Regions from separate parts of the Alistipes sp. ZOR0009 genome, predicted to be linked through region 2. Evidence: riboswitches for the same ligand, from Rfam matches in the RefSeq annotation. Region 2 holds a riboswitch; each other region holds the start of a gene.
The links. A riboswitch is a leader RNA that binds a small molecule or an ion and turns the genes downstream of it on or off. The one in region 2 is predicted to bind cobalamin.
Positions count from the first base shown of each region.

Region 1: another riboswitch for cobalamin. It lies ahead of L990_RS11145 (TonB-dependent receptor plug domain-containing protein); the one in region 2 lies ahead of L990_RS20110 (hypothetical protein).
Region 3: another riboswitch for cobalamin. It lies ahead of L990_RS05405 (ribonucleoside triphosphate reductase); the one in region 2 lies ahead of L990_RS20110 (hypothetical protein).

Region 1 is NZ_JTLD01000034.1:49,461-52,703, reverse strand. Features, by position in the region: gene L990_RS11150 (DUF5074 domain-containing protein) at 1-144, opposite strand, end outside; gene L990_RS11145 (TonB-dependent receptor plug domain-containing protein) at 163-2,052, opposite strand; cobalamin riboswitch at 2,165-2,359, opposite strand; gene L990_RS19245 (S4 domain-containing protein) at 2,779-3,225, shown strand.
Region 2 is NZ_JTLD01000061.1:8,770-12,012, forward strand. Features, by position in the region: gene L990_RS15250 (acyl-CoA carboxylase subunit beta) at 1-1,378, opposite strand, end outside; gene L990_RS20110 (hypothetical protein) at 1,389-1,604, opposite strand; cobalamin riboswitch at 1,706-1,910, opposite strand; gene L990_RS15255 (trimeric intracellular cation channel family protein) at 1,947-2,570, opposite strand; gene L990_RS15260 (TIGR03915 family putative DNA repair protein) at 2,726-3,243, opposite strand, start outside.
Region 3 is NZ_JTLD01000016.1:51,475-54,717, reverse strand. Features, by position in the region: gene L990_RS05415 (TolC family protein) at 1-370, shown strand, start outside; cobalamin riboswitch at 1,394-1,572, shown strand; gene L990_RS05405 (ribonucleoside triphosphate reductase) at 1,667-3,243, shown strand, end outside.

The DNA of each region.
Region 1 (3,243 bases), on a different contig from region 2:
ACTTCCCCAACTTCCTTCATTAGTTATAATCATGTCGTAAGGAAGATTAAACTTGATGGGCTCTGTAGATGGGCTATCCTTTTCGCAGCTGGTAAGCGAAGCTGCCGAAGCAAAAAGCAGGGCAGCAAACAAAAATTTTCTCATTGTTGTTGATTTATTTAGTTACTGATTTTCTCCAAGTTGAAGCGCTATCCCTATTTGGTAGGTTAGTAGCGGCATGGCATAGCTACGTTGCACCACGTAACTTCCGTTCCACACATTATCTATTCGTGCAAATGCGCGAATGGTGTATCCTTTTACTATTATGCTTTTTTCGGCTGAAATATTCGCTAGAGAGTAGGGGTTGAGCCATTCGCTACGATCATCCTTGTAAAACCTTCGGCCAACATAGCTTTGCGTGTACCTAATGCGAAAGTTTTGGTAGTCGGCATATATCGATGCTGCTGCTTTATAGCGAGGAACGTAGAAAAGTTGCTTCCCTTTATCTTGAGAATCATTGGTTTGGTCGGTTGTAAAGGTTATCGATCCAGATAAATCGGCTCCAACGGTAATTTTACTCCATCTTTTTTTGATTGTAGCAGCACCTTCTGCGCCTCTCGACCATACTTTTTTGTAGTTAACGGGACTCCAGAACCCATTTTCTTGTGGTTTCCACAAAATCCAGTTGCTTACCGTATTATTAAAGGCAGCAACCTTGATAGAGAAAAGGTAATCGTTCTTTACGAGGAGGTAATCAAGGTTTGCCTCTTGGCTATAGCCTGTTTCTGGCTTAAGATCGGGATTTCCGCCAGGTACCCAGTATAAATCGTTGAAGGAAGGTAGCCGATAGTTTCGAGAAGCGTTAGCCCTGAAGTAAAGACCCTTTAGTAGGCGAAGCTGTAGCCCTAATGAGCCTGTAATAGGCGTTGTTTCTCCTTTCACCGCTTCATATCTAACGCTTGCAAAAGCATCTAGGAGCTCATTTGGTGTTTTATACCTATAAACTGCGGACATTGCAGGGCGAAGTCGGCTCTTTGTATTCTTATAGTTTGTGGAATTTACCCTTTCTAGGTTGGTATAAATTCCACCTTCGATTGTTTGGTTGCTGTTTAAGCGAAAAATGGCTTCGCCTTCGAGCTGTGCTGTTAACGATCGGTGGTCGGAGTTGGCTCCATAGGGATCCCTGTAGGCTTGCCAATCATTAAATAGCGCAGATTTTATATTAAAATCAATGTTTTTTCTATTTGCCTGCCATTGTGTTGATATTCTAGAAAAAGTATAGTAGTCGTGCTGCTTACTTTTTGTCTGTCCAATGATGGGCGGATAGCGATTAAACGCATCTTGTCCCCAATAGGAGACTACCAGCTTATCTTTTTCGGTAAGCGCAAAGGTTGCTGTTTGCATTAAGCCTGCTTTGCGGTAGTTTGAGTTATTTTGGCGGAAGAGATTGTTTTGATCATCGCGGTACTTGTAGTTATTTTGGGCTTCTGTGTAGAATAGGCGGGAGGATAGAGCTACTTTTTTAGAACTGTAGCTGTATTTTGCCGCGGTGTAAGTTAGCCCATAGCTGCCAACCGATTGAAAAAATTCGCCACTATGGCCTCTTCCAAAATCTAACGTATTATCGAGATGGATTACACCTCCAATAGCACCACTTCCAAATAGGGCGCCATTCCCTCCCTGCTGAACGGCGATTTGATCGACAAAAAAGGTGGGGATATTTCCGAAATTTACACCACCATTCATGGTGCTTTGCAGGTTTATGCCATTCCAAAGTACGGCAGTGTGGGCAGCACTTAAGCCTCGCATAGAAACTGTTGAGGTAGCCCCCGGTCCGTAGGTATTTATGCTAATATTTGACTGGGACGAAAGCATATCAGAAAGAAGTAGGCTTTTCCCTTGCTGTATTTCGCCGGATGAAATTACCTTCATTGATAATCCAGACGAGTACCGTTTAAGTTTGGAGTTAACCACAACCTCTTTGAGGCGAACTGTGTCGGAAATGTTTGTTTTAGCAGGCGTGTTTTCGCCGGCTACGGAGAGAGCGCCTAAAAGCAGAAAGTTAAGCAGCATGCTTTACAAATGATTAAAATCGTTAGCGATTCAACCATTTATAAGCCAGCGGAAATAAAGAGAGAGCAGTAATATTTTTGAGGATATTACATCAAGCCTTTTATCCGAAAGCTATAAATGTTTGCATTCTGGCAGGTCTTCTGGCTTGTTCCCCTTTTGCTCGCCTTCCCATCATCAAGAAATGACAGTGGCCTGGATGGTTGCAAAAGGTTTGGATAGAACTTACAGCAGCGGTAACTGCTCGGGATTTACACCCGATTCCCTTTTCACTCCGTTTGAGGCGGAGACCAAAACTGGCGCAAATATAAATATTATTATAAAAGGGATATTCTGTTAAGCTGTTTTTTTAGAAGGATAGTCCGCTTTAACAGACGAAATGGACAAAAAAAAAGATCTTTTTCATACTTTTTTTGATTTGCTCTTTGATATGATATATAAGCGTTTATATTTGTAAGGCATTATTCAGAAACAGATGCAGGGTTTGAGGCGAAAGCCGAGAGCCTTGCATCTTTGTTTTTTGTGTAAGCCGCAATAGTATTAAATAATGTATAGCGGTTTTATTGCGGTTGTAAAGGGAAAACGGACAATTTAGTCCTGCTTATGGGACCTTTTGGTGGGGTTATAGGGCAGCCTGTGGGCGATGCTGCAGAGGTTAGGCTGAAATTATAACAATAATTCATTACCTTCGTGGCGTAATGTGCTCAATCACATTTGTAATATAAAGTTATGCGCCAAAGTAAAAAGGATGCAGTTCGTTTAAATAAGCTGATTAGCGAGGCTGGCTTTTGCTCTCGTCGTGAGGCCGATTTGCTTATAGAGCAGGAGAGGGTTACCGTAAACAGTCATACTGCAAAACCTGGGGATAGAGCGTTTAAGACGGATTTCATTAAGATAGACGGGGAGCCGCTTCGTTTTATTGAGAAAACCGTTTACGTAAAACCAAAACCTGAGTTTGCCTCGAAGCGAATTACCCGCAATTTGGGAAAGGCAAAGCCACAGCCCGAAAAGCAGGAGGAAAAAAAGGCTCGTAAGGAGCCACTATCAGCCGATAAGGCGCCCAAAAAGGAGAAACCACAAGCCTCTAAGGCTAAGCCCGCAGCGAAAACTGCCACTAAAGGGGAGCAACCTAAGAGTGGTGCGGCTAAGCTGTGGTTCTCGAGACGTAAAAAGTAACGGATACGTATAAATAAC
Region 2 (3,243 bases):
ATTGGGCAATAAGCTGCTGCTTGAGCTGCTCTGGATTTTCAGCGCTTTCAATCTCCCTGCGGTTAAGTATCTTCACGGCACTTTCTGGTCCCATTACGGCCACCTCGGCGGTAGGCCATGCAAAGTTGAAATCTCCTCCAATATTGATGCTGTTCATTACAATGTAGGCTCCTCCGTAAGCTTTGCGGATGATAACCGTAACTTTAGGCACCGAAGCTTCTCCAAATGCGTATAGCAGCTTTGCTCCGTGGCGTATTAGCCCCGCATGCTCCTGCTCCGAGCCTGGTAGGAATCCAGGGACATCTTCCAGAACCAGCAGCGGAATATTGAAGGCATCGCAGAAGCGGACAAAACGCGCAGCCTTCATGGCCGAGTTCGTATCCAGCACCCCTGCTAAAACTTTAGGTTGGTTAGCCACAATACCTATCACCTGTCCATTTAGTCGGCCAAAGGCTGTGATGATGTTGGCTGCATAGAGCTCAGAAACCTCAAAAAGGCTATCCTGATCGATGATATTCTCGATAATTTCAAGCATATCGTATGGCCTGATTGATTCGTCAGGAATAATTAGGCTTAGCTTTTCTGGTTTCTCGGGGGCGTATACGGGCGAGCTGTCGAATGGCGCTAGTTCGATGTTGTTTGAGGGAAGGTAGCGTAGCAGCTTGCGTACACCCAGCAGGGTATGCTCCTCGTCGTCGTAAACAAACTGGGCAACGCCGCTTTTGCTCGCATGTACGTCTGCTCCTCCCAGCTGCTCGAAGGTTATCTCCTCGTTGAGTACCTCCTTAACCACCTCTGGACCCGTAACGAACATCTGAGCGGTATGTCGGGTCATAAAGATGAAGTCGGTGAGGGCAGGAGAGTAAACGGCGCCACCTGCTGCTGGACCCAGAATTACGGATATTTGCGGAATGATGCCCGACGATTTTATGTTGTTCAGAAAGATGCCTGCATATCCGGCAAGGCTTGCTATTCCTTCCTGTATTCTTGCTCCACCCGAGTCGATTAGCCCAACTATAGGATGTCCCATTTTTCGGGCCATCCCTTGCACCTTGATAATTTTTTGGGCGTGCGTGGCTCCTAGTGAGCCTCCCATAAAGTTGAAATCCTGCGCGTAGGCGAATACTTTCCGCCCATTTATCTTCCCATGACCGCAAATAAGGCCATCTCCAAATGGGGCTCCTTTTTTTGAGTTGAACGGACGGGCATAGGCGTCAAGTTCCTCGAATGTACCCTTGTCGAAAAGGATGTCGAGGCGTTCCTTGGCCGTTAATTTCCCCTTTTTGTGCTGTTTTTGCTTGTACTGCTCGTCGTACTGCTTGTCGAGCATCTCTTTTCTGCGGACAAATCGTTCAAACGGTGTTCTATTGTCTTGCATGATCTGTAAGTTATATCTCAACGATAGTTGAGCACGTTGCTTCTCTTTGTTTTATATTCTCAGGAAGAGGGAGATATCCCTTGTCAAAAGCCATTATTCCAATAGCCTTAAACAATGCAGGAGGAGAGTTGTTTACGCCTGACAGTTTTTTTCTGATAGCGGCATTCGGCATTCCTGTCGTTGTAGGGATGCAAAACGTCTCTGCGGATGTGTGATCTTTTCGCATATTTGTCGTGCTTTGGTTGGTTATCCGATTTGGTTGCACGACAATAGAGGATGGCAGCAATGTCTGCTGCTTTTACTTCCTTATACCCATTCGCCGTAGGCCAAAATCGGAGTTGCCTAGGCAGGTCTTCTGACTCATCCACCTTTAAAACCTTCCCATAGAGCGATCTACAGTGGTATATTTTTAAAGGCATGCGATCTTTATGCAAGATCTGGATTTACAGCAGCGGGAACTGTTGCCGGATTTCACGGCATTCCCTTTTAATCCCTTGGGTAATCCTAAGGAACCTAAGCGGCGCAAATATTGTCTTTTTTTGAAGAAATTACAAGTCGTGATGCCGAATTAAAGCTGCTTCGACTGGTCGAACTGCACTCGAGGTAGTGAAAACTTGTACTTTATGGATATTACTCTAATGGCAATAATTATAAGTATTGTAACAATCTGGTTTGTCTCGATAGGGATTCCTGTGCGCTGTAGGCCTAGGTAGGCGATGGCGCCAACAAGGCAGGCGGTTGCGTAAATTTCCTTTTTAAAGATTAGCGGCACCTCGTTGTTGAGGGTGTCGCGAATAACTCCTCCTGCTACGGCGGTTAGTATTCCCATAATGATGGCTACAGGCGTGTTGATGCCGTTAGATAGCGCTTTCTCTACCCCAATAATGGTGAATACTCCAATACCTATCGTGTCGAATAGGAATAGCGTTTTGCGGAAGCGGAATACCTGCTCCTTTATTAGGAATGTTATGGCTACAGCTAGTAAAATTACGTAGATGTAGTCCATCGAGGTGGTCCAGCTTACGGGATGTATGCCAATCATCATATCACGAAGCGTTCCTCCTCCGATTGCTGTGACGAATCCGATAAATGCAGCACCAAAAAGGTCGAGACGTTTTTGACCTGCAGCAATGGTTCCGCTGATGGCAAATACGAATGTTCCGATTAAATCGAGTAGGTAGAAAAAGTTCATGATGGTTGAATTGAAGTGCAAATATAGGTTTATTCTATTTTGCGTTTTTGTGTAATTAAGCAATGCTCTTGCCAAAATGTTGATTGCTAGCCGCTGTTGGTGTGCGGTAGGTAGAATTCTTTGCTTAAATTAAAAGAATAAACAGTACTTAACGCTTACAAGGGGCGCTTTTTCTCGGTAAGGTACTTCCAGAAGCGTTTCGGCATAAAGTTTTGCTGCAGCTTCATGTTCTTGCGTTCCTTTATGGCTATCTGCTTAAAAAAGACCTGCCACAACCGCTGGTACTCAACCTCGCTTTCGGCGACAACCTCAGCCGATAGCCTCCCGGTTTCGGCGCTGAAGGTAGGCTCGTCTATGGTGATAAGGGCAACATCTTTCCCATCGAAATGGGCTCCGTAGCTGCGTGCCGTATCGTAAATCACCCAAGGTTGGTCGGAAAATCGATCCTTAAAGTGCGATACTATTATTTTTAGCACGTCGTACTGTGGCGCTATGGGGGCAAAGTAGGTGCCGTCTTTAGCCTGCTCGAAGCGGATAAACATGAGCATCCGATGCGCCTCGCGGGTTACCTTGCGCTGCATCTGTCTTACGCGAAGAACGTACCCTTCACCCATCATTCCCGATACATCGCGCTTCACCCTAAAAAGCAGCTGTAGGTAGCGCAGGATATCCG
Region 3 (3,243 bases), on a different contig from region 2:
AAACATCCCCATATTTAACCGATTCGAAAGCCGCAACAACGTAAACCTAGCCCGCATAGAGCAGGATCAGCAGAAGCTGGCCCTGGTTAACGCCAAGAAGACGCTCTTTAAGGATATGCAGCAGGCCTACTACAACGCGCTCTCGGCTAAAGAAAACTTTACCTCGGCCAAGCAGGCGCTGGAAGCCTCAACCGTAGCCTTCCAGTACGCGCAGGAGAAGTTCAACGCAGGTAAATCGACCTCGTTTGAGATGAACGAAACCAAGAAGCGCCTGGCCACCTCGCAATCGGAGCTGGCGCAGGCTCGCTACGAGTTCATTTTCCGAACCAAGCTGCTAGACTACTACCACGGTACGCCAATTACGCTTTAGAAGATAGCTACAGATAGAACAGAGCCTGCTGAGACGACCTAAACAGCTCAGCATTTATCCAACACTGCCAATGATGGAAGCCGCACATTAGCCCTGCTGATGTGCGGCTTTTTTATGCTGTCCATTACCGAAGACGCATGCAATGCGCCACTTCAATCCGCAGGGACGCCACCTTCCGGGATCGACGAATTGCCCTAGAATACCCTAAAGAAGAAGTACCGTACTAAAGGAACCGCATTACCGGAGACGCATACAATGCGTCTCTACGGCTTTTCGGGATAAAAAAAGAGAGTCCCCCACCCGTTCGGTTGGCTTACTTCTACAGAAGTGAGATGACGGAGCCGTACGGTTGGCTTACTTCTACAGAAGTGAGGTGACGGAGCCGTACGTTCAGCTCACTTCTACAGGAAAAATGATCACGTAGTGCTACGGGATGGCAAATCCTACAAGAAAAATGATCACGGACTAGTACGGGATGACAAATCCTACAAGAAAAACGATCACGGACCACTACGGGAAGGCAAATCCTACAGGAAAAACGATCACGGAGCACTACGGGAGGGCAAATCCTACAAGAAAAATGATCACGGAGCACTACGGGAGGGCAAATCCTACAGGAAAAACGATCACGGAGCCGTTGGCGACCATTTTTCCTACAGAAGTGAGCAGACCGAACGCATTAGTCATGCCAACTTGTCAGTAAAAGAATGGGCGCCACCCGGAGGGTAACGGCAGGAGCATCGGGTGGCATCTCGGTTGCGGGCTACGGCATCCCCAAAACTATCCATCCACACCAAAAGCCACGGGCAAACAGGCTGCCAAAAGGGACGAGCAGCTGTGGCCTAGGCGGGCGACATCAACCCACAAATCCCGCCATACCACCTGCCGAATAGCGCGATTACAAAAATTATCAACAGGATAACGCACGACATAGCAGGCAAATACGAAATCGCACAGAACCGTAACGGCCAATTGTTCATAACTTCCAACCAGTAGGGGTGGCGCGGAGGGGACCTTATTGCCTACCTTTACTTAGTATTTGGTTCCATCTATGGATTAATAGGGAATTTGGTGAAAATCCAAGACTATCCCCGTAGCTGTAAGCTCCATCATACTCGTTGGCATGCACCACTGTTCGGACGAATGGGAAGGTACCAATAGAGGAGCGAGTCAGAAGACCTGCCAGATACCAAACATTCGTAGCTTTCGGGTGAAAGGCGATAGAATACTTGCACTTCCAAGTACTTTTTATTTTCCCGCGAGTTACCATTTATCCACTTTCAAAAAAATGTAAGTATGAATGGTGATCTACTCTTTACGACCATTGTAAAGCGCAATGGCGAGCAGGTTCCTTTTAAAGCAAGTAAGATTGAGAATGCCATCCTTAAGGCGATGGGCTCCTCGGGCAAGGTTAACCCCAAGCACGCGTACAACCTCAGCCAAAGCGCCATCCGCCTGCTGGTGGAGGTGTGCGAGAAGGAGACTCCCCACGTGGAGCAGGTGCAGGATTGCATCGAGAAAACGCTGTTTGTGCATGGCGAGTTCGACCTGCTGAAGGCCTTTATGCTCTACCGTAAGAAGCACGAGGAGCTGCGCAGCACCAAGGAGCTGCTTACCAACATCGAGGTGATGGACGGGTACCTCAACCTCCAGGACTGGAGAATCAAGGAGAGCGCCAACTCGGGCTACTCGCTGCAGGGGCTCAACCAGCACATCTCTACGGTTATCACCTCGCAGTACTGGCTCAACAAGCTTTACCCCGAGAGCGTATCGGGCGCGCACAAGCAGGGCTACATGCACATCCACGATTTGGGGTTCCTGAGCGTATACTGCGTGGGCTGGGACCTGAAGGATCTGCTGCTAACTGGATTTAGAGGCGTTACCGGAAAGGCGCAGAGCAAGCCGGCAAAGCACTTCAGAACGGCCCTAGGGCAGGTGGTAAACTTCTTCTACACCATGCAGGGCGAGGCCGCCGGCGCGCAGGCCTTCTCCAACTTCGACACGCTGCTGGCGCCCTTCATCCGTTTCGACGAGCTCGACTACGCGCAGGTGAAGCAGGCCCTACAGGAGTTTCTCTTTAACCTCAACGTGCCTACGCGGGTAGGATTCCAAACCCCATTTACCAACATAACGATGGATTTGGTGGTGCCCGAATTCCTGAAGGACGAGGCCGTTGCCTACGCTGGCGAGCTGCAGCAGTGCGTGTATGGCGACTTTCAGCACGAGGTAACCATGCTTAACAAGGCATTTGCCGAGGTGATGAGCGAGGGCGATGCCGCGGGCAGCCTCTTCTCGTTCCCCATACCTACCTACAACATCACCCCCGACTTTGACTGGAACAACAGCGAGTACGAGGGCATCTGGGAGATGACCGCCAAGTACGGTATCCCCTACTTCTCCAACTTCGTAAACTCTGACATGAAGCCCGACGACGTGCGCAGCATGTGCTGCCGCCTTCGCCTCGACAAGCGGGAGCTTAACCGCCGTGGTGGCGGGCTGTTTGCCGCCAATCCGCTTACCGGCTCGGTGGGCGTGGTGACGCTAAACCTTCCGCGCATCGGCTACGAGTCGAAAACCGAGGAGGAGTTTTTCGACCGCCTAGAGTACTACATGACCTTGGCCAAGGAGAGCCTCGAAATAAAGAGAAAGGTGATTGAACGCCATACCGAGAATGGGCTTTACCCCTACTCGAAGTACTACCTGCGCCACATACACCAACGGTTTGGCTGCTACTGGAGCAACCACTTCTCCACCATCGGCATCAACGGGATGAACGAATGCTGCCTGAACTTCCTCGGAAAAGGGATTGCGCATCCCGATGGGCTAGCCTTCTCCAAGCAGGTAATGCACTTTATGAGGCTCATGCTAGAGCA